One region of the Streptomyces sp. NPDC046915 genome, then DNA from elsewhere that is predicted to be linked to it. Evidence: riboswitches for the same ligand, from Rfam matches in the RefSeq annotation. Region 1 holds a riboswitch; each other region holds the start of a gene.
The links. Region 1 has a riboswitch for cyclic di-AMP ahead of ABZ915_RS15875 (C40 family peptidase). Riboswitches for the same ligand answer to the same signal wherever they lie in the genome.

Region 1 (3,566 bases):
ATAACGTCACGTACGTCCTGTACATTTCTTACAGATGCCGGTCCACCGGAGACGGCTCTGCCGTGAGGAGGGGTATGCCATGACCCGACCGCTCGCCCGCTACGTCCTGCCCGAGTTCACCGAGCGCACCAGCACCGGTCACCGCACGCTCGATCCGTACTCGAAGCTGCTGGAGGGGCGGATCGTCTTCCTCGGGACACCGGTCGACGACGCCTCGGCCAACGACGTCATGGCGCAGTTCATGCACCTGGAGCACGACGCGCCCGACCGGGACATCTCGCTGTACATCAACTCCCCCGGCGGCTCGTTCAGCGCGATGACGGCGATCTACGACACGATGCGGTACATCAGCTGCGACGTGGAGACGATCTGCCTGGGGCAGGCTGCCTCGTCCGCGGCGGTGCTGCTCGCGGCCGGTACGCCGGGCAAGCGGTTCGCCCTGCCGGGCGCGCGGGTGGTGCTCCAGCAGCCGGCGCTGCCCGAGCCGACGCAGGGTCAGCCGAGTGACCTCTTCATCCAGGCGGAGGAGTTGACCCGGATGCGCGGCCTGCTGGAGGAACTGCTCGTCCACCACACCGGCCGTGCCCCGGAGCAGGTCCACGCCGACCTCGAACGGGATCTGATGCTCGACGCCCGGGGCGCGCTGGAGCACGGGCTGGTGGACGGGATCATTCCCAGCAGCAGGGCCTCGCGCACCGCCGCTCCGGACGCGGGGTGAGCCGCCGATGCTGCCACCGGAACTGCCGCCGCTGCCGGCCCTGACCCGCGCCGAGGGCGAGTTGATCAACCGTTACCTGGACGTGGTCGACCTGCTGGGACGCATCAACCCGGCGCAGCACGGTGACACCTACCGTGGACTGCGGGCCGCCCAGGCGCTGGTGCGCAAGGCGGTGGAACTGCGCGACGCGCTGACGCTGATGCACCAGCGGGGAGAGACGGAGTTGCACGCGGCCACCCTGGCCCGGGCGCTCAGGGTGCTGGACGGCGAGCGCCGTACCGCACGCGTCACCGTGCCCCCGGACGGCGCCGGTTGACGCTTGCGGGCTCGGGTCTGAGTCGAAACGGCCCAAAAGACGTACCCACGTTCGGAGTAGCTGCGCATCCTTTTCCAGGGTCTCCGAAGTTGCGCGAACCGCCCGGCCGATGAGCGTCGGGAGAGGCTTCCGCCCTGGTCGGAGGGTGCGCGGCTGTCCCGTCAGCGGCTCGAACGCACACCTGTCCACCCGAACGGGCGAGTGGTGAGTAACACCACAAATCCCTGGTTCCGTTGGGATTTTCAGACAGTTGTGGGCGAAGATCCCTGTCTGACGACAAGCCCCCGCCACAACGGCGGGGCGATCCGAGCGGACGCCGAGTCCTGCCGCCGCCCGGATGACCGGTCGACAGGAGTGGATCGGCAGGAGTGGAGGACCCAAGCAAGACGGGTCGCCGGAGCGGACATCTGTTCGCCTCCGAGCAGCCCTTGGGGTGAAGCCGCGGCAACGCGGCCGGGCAACTTCGCCAGCCCGAATCCGACAGGTCATCCTTCACAGGCGGCTGACGAAGGGTTGCGCATGACTGCGCTCAATCGTGTCCCGTCGCTCATGGTCCGGGCCGGTACGGCCTCGGCCTTCGCCATCGCCGCCGTCGGCGGCTCGATAGCGGTACCCGGTGTCGCCCCCGACGCCGCTGCCGCCACCCCGGCGACGAAGGCGCTCCAGATCGCGGCCTCGAAGAAGGGCTCCCCGTACAAGTGGGGCGCCACCGGGCCGCGCAGGTTCGACTGCTCCGGGCTCACGCTGTACTCGTTCAAGAAGGCGGGCAAGAGCCTGCCCCGGACGGCCGCCCAGCAGTACAACAAGACCCACCACATCTCGGCCAAGAACCGCAAGGCCGGAGACCTGGTCTTCTTCCATTCGGGGTCGTACGTCTACCACGTCGGCATCTACGCCGGGAAGGGGAAGATCTGGCACGCCCCCAAGACGGGCGACGTGGTGAAGCTGCAGAAGATCTGGACGAGGAGCGTCTGGTACGGCCGCGTCAGCTGACCGGCCGTCACGCCTCGCACGGCTCCGGGTGCAGGGCCACCCCCGGGGCCGTGCGTGGCCGTACGGCGCCGTGTCGGGGCCGGTGCGGGGCCGGAGCGCCCCGCACCGGCCCTAGGGCTCCTGCTGCCCCGCTGCCGTGACCGGCCGGGCCGGCACCGCCCACGGCAGCTCGATGAGGACGGTCTTGCCACCCTCGCGGGTCCGCCGCACCCTGAGCCTGCCGCCGCACTCGACGGTCAGCCAGCGGATGATGACCATGCCGCGTCCGTTGTCCTGCTGCACGGCCGCGGGGAGTCTCCTCGGGAGACGGGGATGGCTGTCGGTGACACCGATGCGCAGGTGTTCGTCGCAGTCGAGCACGAGGTCCACCGTGAAGGTGGGTGACTGCCCGAAGGTGTGCTGTACGGCGTTGGTGGCGAGTTCGGAGACGATGAGCCGGATGGTGTCGGCCACGTCGGTGTCCGATGGAAGGCCCCACTCCGCGAGGGTGCCCACGACATAGGTGCGGGCCGCGGACACCGAAGCGGGATCGCTCGGCAGAGTGACGGATGCTTCCAGATGGTCTGCCATGACGACGTCGTCCCTTTCCCACGGGACCGGAGTCCGACACGGAGCGGATGGTTCGAGTACGGTCCCGGACTGGTGCTTCATCGCCAGACTGCCATCAGCGCGCCGGCCAGCGGGTGGGATCCACCAAGATATGCATATATCTGTCGCTCGAAGCGGTGAACTCTGCGACGGCAGACCGTATTCGAGTGGCACGTAAGGAGTAATGGCGAGTAAGGAGTGGCCCATGCAGAACGGTCCCGCGGTGCGCCGCCGGAAACTGGGCGACGAACTGCGCACGCTGCGCACCGGTGCCGGCCTCACCAGCGGTGAGGCCGCGCGTCTGGTGGGCTGGCACCAGTCGAAGGTGAGCCGGATCGAGACGGGCGCCAGCGGGGTGAAATCGGCCGATGTGCGGTTACTCCTGGATGCCTACGGAGTGACGGACGGCCAGCTTCGTGAGTTGCTGATGGTGCTGGCGGGATCGGACGAAGGCGGCGGCCGGCACCACTGGTGGCACGCCTACCGGGGGGTCCTGCCGCCCACCTACCGTGACTTCATCAGCCTGGAGTCGCAGGCGAGCGGGATGCGCACCCTGGAGACATCGGTGGTCCCGGGGCTGTTGCAGACGCCGGAGTACGCCCGTGCCGTCACCCGGGCGGCCGTGGGCGAGGGTGCCGACGACATGGAGGAGCGGCTGGACGCGCTGGTGGAGGTGCGGCTGGCCAGGCAGGACGTGCTGCGGTCGGATCCACCGCTGGAGCTCAGCGCCGTCCTGGACGAGGGAGTGCTGCGGCGGGAGGTCGGCGGGCCGGACGTGATGACGCGGCAGCTTCAGCGGCTCACCGAGGCGGCACGTCTGCCGCAAGTGCGCCTCCAGGTGTTGCCGTTCTCCGCCGGGGCGCATATCGGTATCACCGGCCCTTTCGTTATCTTCTCATTTCCGCGCACTTCTGATCTGGATGTGGTTGTTCTCGACCACTTGACGAGTAG
Region 2 (3,566 bases), on a different contig from region 1:
CCGCGTCCTGATGTCGTCCGGGGACAGGGCGCCCTTGGCCGTCACGTGGTCGCCGGAGGACTCGCCGCGCAGGCGGCGGCCGATCCACGGGACCAGGTACTCGCGGGCCCAGTGGACGTCGTCGCGGCGGATGTCGAGCGTGCCCCGGGGCGGGAGCGGCGGCCAGGGCTGCTCCGGGTCGGCGGGGACCTCCACGCCGAGCACCTCGCCGGCCCGCAGCGCCACGCGCGTGTGCCCCTCGGGCGAGAGGTGGAGCCGGTCGTGGTCCCAGGCGCGCCGGTCCTGGACGGTCCTGAGGGACCACAGGTCGAGGACGGGACAGCCGTACCGGTCGGCGATGGCCCGGACATGGCCGTTGTACGTGGCGATCTTGCCGCGCAGATGCTTGAGCACGGGCACGCCACGCGTGTCGAAGCCGGTCGTCACCATGACGGTGCCCGCGACGGAGGTGAGCTGTGCCACCGCCAGCTCGAAGCGCTCGGCCACCTCGTCGGGGTCGGTGCCGGGCCGGATGATGTCGTTGCCGCCCGCGCAGAAGGACACCAGGTCCGGGGCGAGTTCGACGGCGCGCGGGAGCTGGTCCGCCACGATCTGGTCGAGCAGTCTGCCGCGTACCGCAAGGTTCGTGTACCTGAAGTCGCCCTCGGGCCGCCGGTCCGCGAGGAGGACCGCGAACCGGTCGGCCCAGCCGACGAACGCCCCGTCGGGGCCGGGGTCGCCCACGCCCTCGGTGAAGCTGTCCCCCACCGCCACGTACGACCCGATCACTGATCTGTTGTCACTCTTCGAATCGTCTGCCACATCGGCCCATGATTCACCTTTCGATGTGACCTACGCGACCGTAATACGGGGTTGACGGACGGTGAGATAAGCCACGGCACCGAAAGGCGCCGGACGGGAATACGCCCGGGTACACCGAAGGCCGGACCCGGGGATCAGGGGTCCGGCCTCCGGTGGTCCGAGTGCCGTCAGGCGACGGCGACGCCGTGCGAGCGGAGGTAGCCGACCGGGTCCACGTCCGAGCCGTAGTTCGGCGTGGTGCGGATCTCGAAGTGCAGGTGCGGGCCGGTCACGTTGCCGGTCGCGCCGGAGAGGCCCATCTGCTGCCCCGCGGCCACGGTCTGCCCGGCCGAGACGGAGATCGAGGAGAGGTGGCCGTACTGCGCGTAGTAGCCGTCGGCGAGCCTGATCACGACCTGGTTGCCGTAGGCGCCGCCCCAGCCGGCGGAGACGACCGTGCCCGCGCCCACGGCCTTGACGGAGGTGCCGGTCGGGACGACGAAGTCGACGCCCGTGTGGTAGCCGCTGGACCACATGCCGCCCGGCACGTGGTAACCGGTGCCGACGGTGCCGCCCGACACCGGGAGGGTGAAGCCGGTGGCGGCGTTCGGCGCGGCGGCGGGCGCCGGCCGGGTCCGCGTGGCCGACCGCGAGGCCGGGGGCGTGGTCGCGTGCGAGGCGGACGAAGTCTTCTTCGGGGCGGCGGACTTGGCGCTCGTGCCGGTCCCGGCGGCCTTCTCGCCGAGGGTCAGCTTCAGGCCGGGGTGGATCAGCGAGGGGTCGCTGCCGACTGCCTCGCGGTTGTCCGCGTAGAGCCGGTGCCAGCCGCCGCGGACGTTCTGCTCGTCGGCGATCTTCGCGAGCCAGTCGCCCGACCGCACCGTGTAGGTGTGCGCGCCCGCTTGCGCGGCGGCGGCCTTCTTCTCGGCCACCGGCACGGCCTGGACGGCCTTCTCGGAAACGGAGTCCTTCGCGGTGGCCGCGGAGGCCGCATGGGCACCGGTGGCCCCCATGAGGGGCAGCGCCAGCGCGGCGCCGCCGGTTCCGGCGACGGCGATGGAGCGGGTGAAACGCCGGTTCTTGGGACGGCGGTGCTTACCCTTCGCGGGCATGGCGAATTCCTCTCCGGCGCCTGCGAGGTGAGCTGTCGGGTTCGGGCTGGAGCTGCCCGGCCGCGCACGGAGCGCGGCTTCACCCCTAGCCGTCCCGGAGACCGGGACAGGCAGTCGTACCTGGTGGGTCCCCCGCTCCTGCCGTGCACGGGTGAGTGTGTCCGAGCTCCGGGCGGCGGCAGGATTCGGCGTTCCGTCCGGATTGGTGGCGAACGTAAGCGAGCGGGACGCGACGGGACAAGCAGAAGATTCCCTCTGTCCGCGTTTCGCTTGATCCGTTACGGGAGTTCCCGGTCACCCTCCGTGAATTCCCTTCTTCCCCGCCGCGTCAAATCGCCGGAAAACCATGCGGATTACGTGAACATGACGCACAACGGACGGTCACCAATATGACCCTCCTCACCACTCGACCCCCATGACCCCCTATTTCAGAATTAGTTCCAATAAAAGTAATGAAGGGCCTCATTCGGGCAGATTACTCAGATACGACGCAGACGGAGAACCGCCGCATCGAAGTCACCGCGCAACCCCGTGCGCAGCCCGTGGTGCAGCAGGACGGCACCTCGATGGATTTCGCCCGTTTCGCGGCATTCGTACGATGCCGTGGGGTCGAGGCCGCGCAGCCGCAGCGCGGGGACCGGCTCGCCGTACCGCTGCGCCTGGAGCCAGGCGAGGACGACCGTCTCGTCCCCGAGGACGTACTGCACCGCGCTCAGCCCGCCCTCCGGCGGCCGCAGCCGATGGAGGTCGCCGCGCTGCACGACCGGGCGGATCTCCTTGTAGAGCTCCACCCACTCCCGGGCCTCGGCGAGCTCCTCCTCCGTCCATTCCGAGAGGTCGCCACCGACGCCGAGGACCCCGGCCATGGCGCTCACGAAGCGGAACTTCAGGGCGCTGACCCGGCCGTTGAGCTGGGTGTTCGGGCTGTCGGTGACCCAGGCGGCCATGACCCGCGCGGGATGGATCTGGCTGAAGCCGTGCTGGATGGCCAGCCGGTCGAGCGGGTCGGTGTTGTCGGAGGTCCACACCTGGTCCGTACGGCTCATGACACCGAGGTCGATCCGGCCGCCACCGCCCGAGCAGGACTCGAAGGCGACGCGCGGGTGGGCCGCCCGCAGCCGGTCGAGGAGGCCGTACAGGCCACGGACATGGTCCACCCACAGTCGCTGCGGGTACGGTTCGCCGGGCCAGCCGGCGTCGGTGAAGCAGCGGTTGAAGTCCCACTTCACATAGTCGACCGGGGCGCTGGAGAGAAGCCCGTCGAGCTGCTCCCAGAGGTACTGCTGGACGTCCTCGCGGGCGAGGTTGAGGACGAGCTGATTGCGGAATTCCGTCCGCTTCCGTCCGGGTTGGAACTGCACCCAGTCGGGGTGGGCGCGGTACAGCTCGCTGTCCGGGTTGACCATCTCGGGCTCGACCCAGATGCCGAACTGCATACCGAGGGCGTGCACATAGTCCGCGAGGGTCCCCAGGCCGTTCGGGAAGCGGTCGGGGTTGGGCGTCCAGTCGCCGAGACCGGCACGGTCGCTGGTGCGGGCGCCGAACCAGCCGTCGTCGACCACGAACAGCTCGACGCCGATCGCAGCCGCCCGCCGGGCGAGGGTCGCCTGCTGCTCCTCGGAGATGTCGAAGTTCGTCGCCTCCCAGGAGTTGAACAGCACGGGCCGGTCCCGG
Region 3 (3,566 bases), on a different contig from region 1:
CTCCCGCTGGGCGAGGGCGTCGATCATCGCCTCCGCGCGCTCACCGATGCCGCGCTTGGGCACGTTCAGGATGCGGCGCAGCGGGACCGAGTCCTCGGGGTTGGCGAGGACGCGCAGGTAGGCCAGGACGTCCCGGACCTCCTTGCGCTCGTAGAAGCGGACACCGCCGACGACCTTGTAGGGCAGGCCGACGCGGATGAAGACCTCTTCGAAGACACGGGACTGGGCGTTGGTGCGGTAGAAGACGGCGACGTCCGAGGCCTTCGCCTCGCCCGCGTCCGTGAGGCGGTCTATCTCGTCGGCGACGAACTGCGCCTCGTCGTGCTCGGTGTCGGCGACATAGCCGGTGATCTGCGCGCCCGCGCCCGCGTTGGTCCACAGGTTCTTGGGGCGGCGGGACTCGTTGCGCTCGATGACCGCGTTGGCCGCGGAGAGGATCGTCTGGGTGGAGCGGTAGTTCTGCTCCAGCAGGATCGTCGTCGCGTCCGGGTAGTCCTCCTCGAACTGGAGGATGTTGCGGATGGTCGCGCCGCGGAAGGCGTAGATCGACTGGTCGGCGTCACCGACCACGCACAGCTCGGCGGGCGTCAGGTCGTCCGGGCCGGGCGGCACGTCCGCCGGGTGCGCCGGATGCTCGGAGGTGCCGACGAGCTCCCGCACGAGGGCGTACTGGGCGTGGTTGGTGTCCTGGTACTCGTCGACCAGGACGTGACGGAAGCGGCGGCGGTAGTGCTCGGCGACGTCCGGGAAGGCGCGGAGCAGGTTGACCGTCGTCATGATCAGGTCGTCGAAGTCGAGCGCGTTGGCCTCGCGCAGCCGCGACTGGTACAGGGCGTAGGCCTGGGCGAGGGTCTTCTCGAAGCCGTCGGCGGCCTGGGCGGCGAAGTCCTCCTCGTCGATCAGCTCGTTCTTCAGGTTGGAGATCTTGGCGCTGAAGGACTTCGGCGGGAAGCGCTTGGGATCGAGCTCCAGGTCGCGGCAGACCAGGGCCATCAGCCGCTTGGAGTCGGCGGCGTCGTAGATCGAGAACGACGACGTGAAGCCGAGCCTCTTGCTCTCCCGGCGCAGGATGCGCACGCACGCGCTGTGGAAGGTCATCACCCACATCGCGTTCGCGCGCGGGCCGACGAGCTGCTCGACGCGCTCCTTCATCTCGCCGGCGGCCTTGTTGGTGAAGGTGATCGCGAGGATCTGGCCGGGGTGGACGCCTCGCTCGCCGAGCAGGTGGGCGATGCGGTGGGTGAGCACGCGGGTCTTGCCGGAACCGGCGCCGGCCACGATGAGCAGCGGGGAGCCGGCGTGGACGACGGCCGCGCGCTGGTTCTCGTTCAGCCCGTCCAGGAGCGCGGCGGCGTCGATCGCCGGGCGTGGGGCGCCGTCACGGTAGTACCCGTCCCGGTCCGGTGGCACATCGAACTTCCCGCCGAACAGATCGTCCGGAACCGGCTCCGGAGCGTGATCGTCCTCGGGCGGCGGCGGGGGTTCCTCCTCGTGCCCACGAGGGGTCTGGAGGTCCGCCAGGAAGCTGTCGTCAAAGAGGCTGCTCATCGCTCTCCGAGTCTAGGGCGCCCCACCGACAACCGGCCGCCACCCTCGGAACTTGGCCGGCGGACGATCCCCTCACCCTGCGGAACCGCATGGTCACAAGAGCGACACGCGTGTCCCGTGTCACGAAAATGTATCGGACATATAGTGCACCAACCTTCACATGAGTCACACGAGTTGGCTAGCGTTCGGCCAGGCCGCTCGACCCCCACCGGCGAACCTCGCCGGGCCGCGCGGCCTCCGCCGAGTCCGGTGCGCCCCTTACGGCAGCCGGAGCCGGGGACCCACCGAGACCTTGGGGTGAATCGGCCCGCCCTCCCCACCGGGGACGACGGCCGTAGGGCAACCCTTCCGAACCACCCGCCCGAACCCGACAGCTAACCCGGTAGGCGGAGCATTGGAAGGAGTCGCCTCCCTTGGCGTCGCACCGCAAGCGCCCCTCGGGTGGGGCAGGCATACGCAAGCCCGCCCTCGCCACCGCCGCCCTCACCTCCGTCGCCCTGCTCTCCCAGACGGCCAACGCCACCCCCTCGACCCCCTCCACCGACAACAAGCCGAGCATGGAAGAGGTCGAGAAGAAGGTCGACGACCTGTACCGGCAGGCGGGGTCGGCGACCGAGAAGTACAACGCGGCCAAGGAGACGACCGGCAAGCAGCGCCGGCGAGTCGACACCCTCCTCGACGAAGTGGCCAAGCGCACGGAGAAGCTGAACAAGGCGCGCGAGAAGCTGGGTTCGTTCGCCGCGGCCCAGTACCGGACCGGGGCCGCCGCCCCCGACACCGCCACCTTCCTGCTCGCGGACACCCCGCAGGACTACTTCGACCAGACCCAGCTGATGAGCCGGCTGACCAAGCGGGAGAAGGGCGCGGTCGACGACTACGTCACCGAGCAGTCCGCGACCATGAAGAAGCGTCAGGAGGCCACCCAGAGCCTCGAGACGCTGACCGACTCCCAGCACGACCTCCAGGCCGCCAAGTCGACCGTCCAGAAGAAGCTCTCCACCGCGCGTGAGCTGCTGTCCACGCTGACGGCGCAGGAGAAGGCGCGGCTCGCGGCGATCGAGAAGCAGAAGCAGGAGGAGGCCGCGCGCAAGGCGGCGGAGCTCGCGAAGGAGCAGGCGGCGGCGCAGGCAGCCGCGCAGGCGAAGGCACAGCAGCAGAACAGCGGCTCGTCGGACACGTCGACCTCGACGGGTTCCTCGTCGGGCTCGTCCACGTCGACCTCGCCGTCCACGCCGACCTCCTCGTCCTCCGCCAAGGCCGCGAAGGCGATCGCGTTCGCCCGCGCGCAGATCGGCAAGCCGTACGTCTGGGGCGCCACCGGCCCCGGCTCCTACGACTGCTCCGGCCTCACCCAGGCCGCCTGGAGAGCCGCCGGCGTCAGCCTGCCACGCACCACCTACGACCAGGTCAATGCCGGCACCACGGTCTCCCTCGCCAACGCCCAGCCCGGTGATCTGGTCTTCTTCTACGACGATGTGAGCCACGTCGGCGTCTACATCGGCAACGGCATGATGATCCACGCCCCCAAGCCCGGCGCCTACGTCCGTGAGGAGTCGATCTACTACGGCGGCGAATCGATCATCCACAGCGTGGTGCGTCCGGCCTGAGCCGGCGGGGCCCTAGCATCGGGCTCATGCCCGGCCCCTACTCACCTATACGCGTCTGGTGGGCTCGGCGTTCACCGGCGGCCGGTGCCGCTGTCATGGCGACCGGGATCGTGTCGGTGGGGTTGCAGCTGATCGGTCACGAGGTGCTGTCCCGGGTCGCCCTGGGGCTGGCCTGCGCCGCCTGGCTGGGGTTCGCGGCCGGTTTCACCCTGCGGCTGCTGCGCGAGCGGGAGCGGTGGGCGGCGGAGGCGGAGACGCCGAGCGCGCTCACCGCGGTGGCCGCCACGGCGGTGCTGGGCACCCGGTTCTCACTGCTGGGCCGGCCGGTCCTGGCCGAGGCGCTGCTCGCGCCGGCGGTCGTGCTCTGGCCCGTGCTGCTCGTCCTCGTCGTTCGGCGGTGGGAGCGGCGTA
Region 4 (3,566 bases), on a different contig from region 1:
CACCCGCCACTACCTGGTCCGCCGGGTCCTGGGCCCGCTCGGCGCCTGGTGGCTGCGCGACCGCTTCGAGGGGAAGGTCGAGGTGAAGGAGGTCGAGCGGTTGGCCGGCGCGGACGTCTCCGACGGCAGCCCGGTCCTCACCGTCCGCACCCACGCCGGGCAGACCGTCCAGGTCGCCGCCGACCACGTCATCGCGGCCACCGGCTACCGCGTGGACATCGCGGCCATGGACTTCCTCGGCCATGAGCTGCGCACCCGGCTCACGGTGAGCCGGGGCACGCCCCGCCTGGGTGCGGGCTACGTCTCATCCGTCCCCGGTCTGTACTTCACCGGCCTCCCGGCGGCGTCGTCGTACGGCCCGGTGATGCGCTTCGTCTGCGGCACCGAGTTCGCCTCGCCGCGCCTGGCCAAGCACCTCGCGGCGGCACACGGCTGACGGGCTGCGCCACAGGTCTCGAGATCGCCACCAAGGAGCCCACGGGCGCCACTTGGGGCTGGAAACAGCGGTGAGTCGTGGGGGTGCGGTGTCCGTATTCTCTGATCATGGCCGCACCCCCCGCGTATTCCTCCCCGATCTCCCCTGCGTACTCGCTCGTCGCGACCGATCTCGACGGAACGCTCCTGCGTGGCGACGACACGCTCTCCGACCGCTCCCTCGCCGCCCTCGCCCGGGCCGGGAGAGCGGGTGCCCGGCACCTCGTGGTGACCGGGCGCCCGGCGCCGCGGGTGCGGCCGCTGCTCGACGACCTCGGCTGCACGGGGCTCGCGGTGTGCGGACAGGGTGCGCAGGTGTACGACGCCGGCGCCCACCGCCTGCTGTGGTCGGTCACCCTGGACCGGGAACTGGCGGAGACCGCGCTCGGCAAGATCGAGGCCGAGGTGGGGGAGGTGTACGCGGCCGTCGACCAGAACGGGGTGGACGGGCTCACGCTCATCGAGCCCGGCTATCTGATGCCCCACCCCACGCTGCCCGCCGTACGGGTCCGGCGGCGCGACGACCTGTGGTGCGAGCCGATCAGCAAGGTCCTGCTGCGGCATCACGCCCTGTCGGACGACGAGTTGGCCGCCACGGCCCGCGCGGCCGTGGGATCGCTGGCGACGGTCACCATGTCGGGGCCGGGAACCGTCGAGCTCCAGCCGTGCGGCGTCAACAAGGCGACCGGGCTGGCGCTGGCCGCCGACCACCTCGGGCTGAGCGCCGAACGGGCCATCGCCTTCGGGGACATGCCCAACGACATCCCGATGTTCGAGTGGGCCGCCCACGGTGTGGCGATGGCCAACGCCCACCCCGAGCTGAAGGCGGTGGCCGACGAGGTCACCTCGTCGAACGAGGACGACGGCATCGCCGTCGTCCTCGAAGGACTCTTCCCCTGAGCCGGGGCCCGTTCGAGCGGGGCTCGTTCCCTCAGGGGAGCGGAGCGGTCAGTACGCGCCGAACACGTTGTCGATCGAGCCGTACCGGTGGGCGGCGTAGTTGCAGGCGGCCGTGATGTTCGCGACCGGGTCGTAGATGTTGTACGAGGTGCCGGCCACGTGGTAGCTGGCGAACGTGGGGTCGATGACCTGGAGCAGGCCCTTGGACGGGATGCCCGCGGCCGCGTTGGAGTCCCAGAGGTTGATGGCCACCGGGTTGCCCGACGACTCGCGGATCACGTTGCGGTAGATGCCGTTGTACGTGCCCGGGATGCCCTTCTGCGCCATGATCGCGAGCGACTCGCGGATCCAGCCGTCGAGGTTGTTGGCGTACGGGAGCGTGGTGGCGGCCGCGGGGGCGGCCTTGGGGGCGCTCGTGGTGGTGGCCGCGGAGGCGCTGGTCGCACCGATCAGCGGGAGGGCGAGCACGGCGGCGCCGGTGCCGGCGACGGCGAGCCTGCGGGCGAGGCGGGCGAAGGGGGCACGGTGCTGAGCGGCAGCAGACATGTCGAAGTTCCTCTCCGTCGCCTGCGAGGTGAGCTGTCGGGTTCGGGCTGGGAGGTGCCCGGCCGCGCCGCCCGAAGGCGGTGCGGCTTCACCCCGAGCCGTTCCGGGACGACGGGTGTCGCCCGGACCGGCGGCAAACCTGGGTCCCCCGCTCCTGCCGTGAATGAGTTCGTCGATGGGTGTGACGGGCGGCGGCAGGATTCGGCGTTCCGCCCGACGGCCGGGAACGTATGCGAGAGCACATGTCCTGAACAAGCGGCGGATTCACACAAAGTCCTAGTTGACCTTGTTGTGAGGCGTATGAGGCGCTTGATCCTTTGCGTCTGCCAACCCTCAACTGGCCAATGGCGCCAAGCGGTGTGCCCGTGCCGGACGGTGGGGTGCTCCGTTCGGCCGACGTGACCCAATTCACGGAATAGCAATCACGGCAAATAGGACATGAAGGGCGCCGCTTTGGGTAGCGCATCGAGCGTGGGAGCGGAAGGCGAACTGCTCCAAGCGGCGCAGTCATGTCGTACTTCCGGGTAAGTCGATAAATATCTGTGCTTATCGGCCGATCGAAAACATAACGGGCGTGATCCGATAGCGCCCGGCCTGTAACAGTGGGCGCCCTCGGTGATCGAAAGCTGACCGGATACGCTGACTTGAGTGAGGGCAGCGACCTATCGACAAACCGTGTAATCGCCAGCAGGCACCAGCAGACAGGAGACCCCTCGTGACCGTCGTCGGGCCGTTCGGGCTTAGCGTGCGGGACCAGGCTCTGGAAGCCGATGTCCAGGCCGGATTGGCGGCTGTCGAGGAGGGACTGCTCGAAGCCACCAAGAGTGAGGTCCCCTTCATCACCGGGGCCGCCCAGCACCTCGTGCGCGCGGGCGGGAAGCGGTTCCGGCCGCTGCTCGTGATGCTCGCGTCACAGTTCGGGGACCCGTACGCGCCGGGAATCGTGCCCTCGGCCGTCGTCGTCGAGCTCACCCACCTCGCGACGCTCTACCACGACGACGTCATGGACGAGGCCGCGGTGCGCCGCGGAGTGGACAGCGCGAACACCCGCTGGGGCAACTCCGTCGCCGTCCTCACCGGCGACTTCCTCTTCGCCCGCGCCTCCCAGATCCTCGCCGACCTCGGCCCCGAGGCCGTACGGGTGCAGGCCCTGGCGTTCGAGCGGCTGGTCACCGGGCAGATCCTGGAGACGGCGGGGCCGCAGGACGGCCGCGACCCGGTCGAGCACTACCTGGACGTCCTCGGCGGCAAGACCGGCTCGCTGGTGGCGGTCTCCTGCCGCTTCGGCGCCATGATGTCCGGGGCCGACGAGACCGTGGTGGACGTACTGACCCAGTACGGCGAGCGGCTCGGCGTCGCCTTCCAGCTCGCCGACGACGTACTGGACATCGCCTCCGACTCCCACGAGTCCGGCAAGACCCCGGGCACCGACCTGCGCGAGGGCATCCCCACCCTGCCCGTGCTGCGTCTCAGGGAGCGGGCGGCCCGGCTGGGGCTGGCCGAGGACATCGCCCTGTGCGACCTGCTCGACTCCGACCTGACCGACGACGCCCGGCACGCCGAGGCGCTGGCCGCGCTGCGCGCCCACCCCGCGCTGGAGCAGGCACGCCGGGACACCGTGCGCTACGCGGAGGACGCGCGGGCGG

Region 2: it holds a riboswitch for cyclic di-AMP, as region 1 does, so the genes downstream of both, ABZ915_RS41915 (LysM peptidoglycan-binding domain-containing M23 family metallopeptidase) here and ABZ915_RS15875 (C40 family peptidase) in region 1, are expected to answer to the same signal.
Region 3: it holds a riboswitch for cyclic di-AMP, as region 1 does, so the genes downstream of both, ABZ915_RS27740 (NlpC/P60 family protein) here and ABZ915_RS15875 (C40 family peptidase) in region 1, are expected to answer to the same signal.
Region 4: it holds a riboswitch for cyclic di-AMP, as region 1 does, so the genes downstream of both, ABZ915_RS35825 (transglycosylase SLT domain-containing protein) here and ABZ915_RS15875 (C40 family peptidase) in region 1, are expected to answer to the same signal.

Annotation. Positions count from the first base shown of each region.
Region 1 covers NZ_JBEYXB010000005.1:402,481-406,046, forward strand. The annotation lists gene ABZ915_RS15865 (ATP-dependent Clp protease proteolytic subunit) at 80-718, shown strand; gene ABZ915_RS15870 (hypothetical protein) at 726-1,034, shown strand; cyclic di-AMP (ydaO/yuaA leader) riboswitch at 1,339-1,550, shown strand; gene ABZ915_RS15875 (C40 family peptidase) at 1,554-2,027, shown strand; gene ABZ915_RS15880 (ATP-binding protein) at 2,139-2,597, opposite strand; gene ABZ915_RS15885 (helix-turn-helix transcriptional regulator) at 2,821-3,566, shown strand, end outside.
Region 2 covers NZ_JBEYXB010000026.1:97,183-100,748, forward strand. The annotation lists gene ABZ915_RS41910 (SGNH/GDSL hydrolase family protein) at 1-768, opposite strand, end outside; gene ABZ915_RS41915 (LysM peptidoglycan-binding domain-containing M23 family metallopeptidase) at 969-1,892, opposite strand; cyclic di-AMP (ydaO/yuaA leader) riboswitch at 1,897-2,056, opposite strand; gene ABZ915_RS41920 (alpha-galactosidase) at 2,372-3,566, opposite strand, start outside.
Region 3 covers NZ_JBEYXB010000011.1:148,371-151,936, forward strand. The annotation lists gene pcrA (DNA helicase PcrA) at 1-1,548, opposite strand, end outside; cyclic di-AMP (ydaO/yuaA leader) riboswitch at 1,777-1,954, shown strand; gene ABZ915_RS27740 (NlpC/P60 family protein) at 1,962-3,155, shown strand; gene ABZ915_RS27745 (tellurite resistance/C4-dicarboxylate transporter family protein) at 3,182-3,566, shown strand, end outside.
Region 4 covers NZ_JBEYXB010000018.1:8,906-12,471, reverse strand. The annotation lists gene ABZ915_RS35835 (NAD(P)-binding domain-containing protein) at 1-436, shown strand, start outside; gene ABZ915_RS35830 (HAD family hydrolase) at 544-1,374, shown strand; gene ABZ915_RS35825 (transglycosylase SLT domain-containing protein) at 1,423-1,920, opposite strand; cyclic di-AMP (ydaO/yuaA leader) riboswitch at 1,926-2,105, opposite strand; gene ABZ915_RS35820 (polyprenyl synthetase family protein) at 2,636-3,566, shown strand, end outside.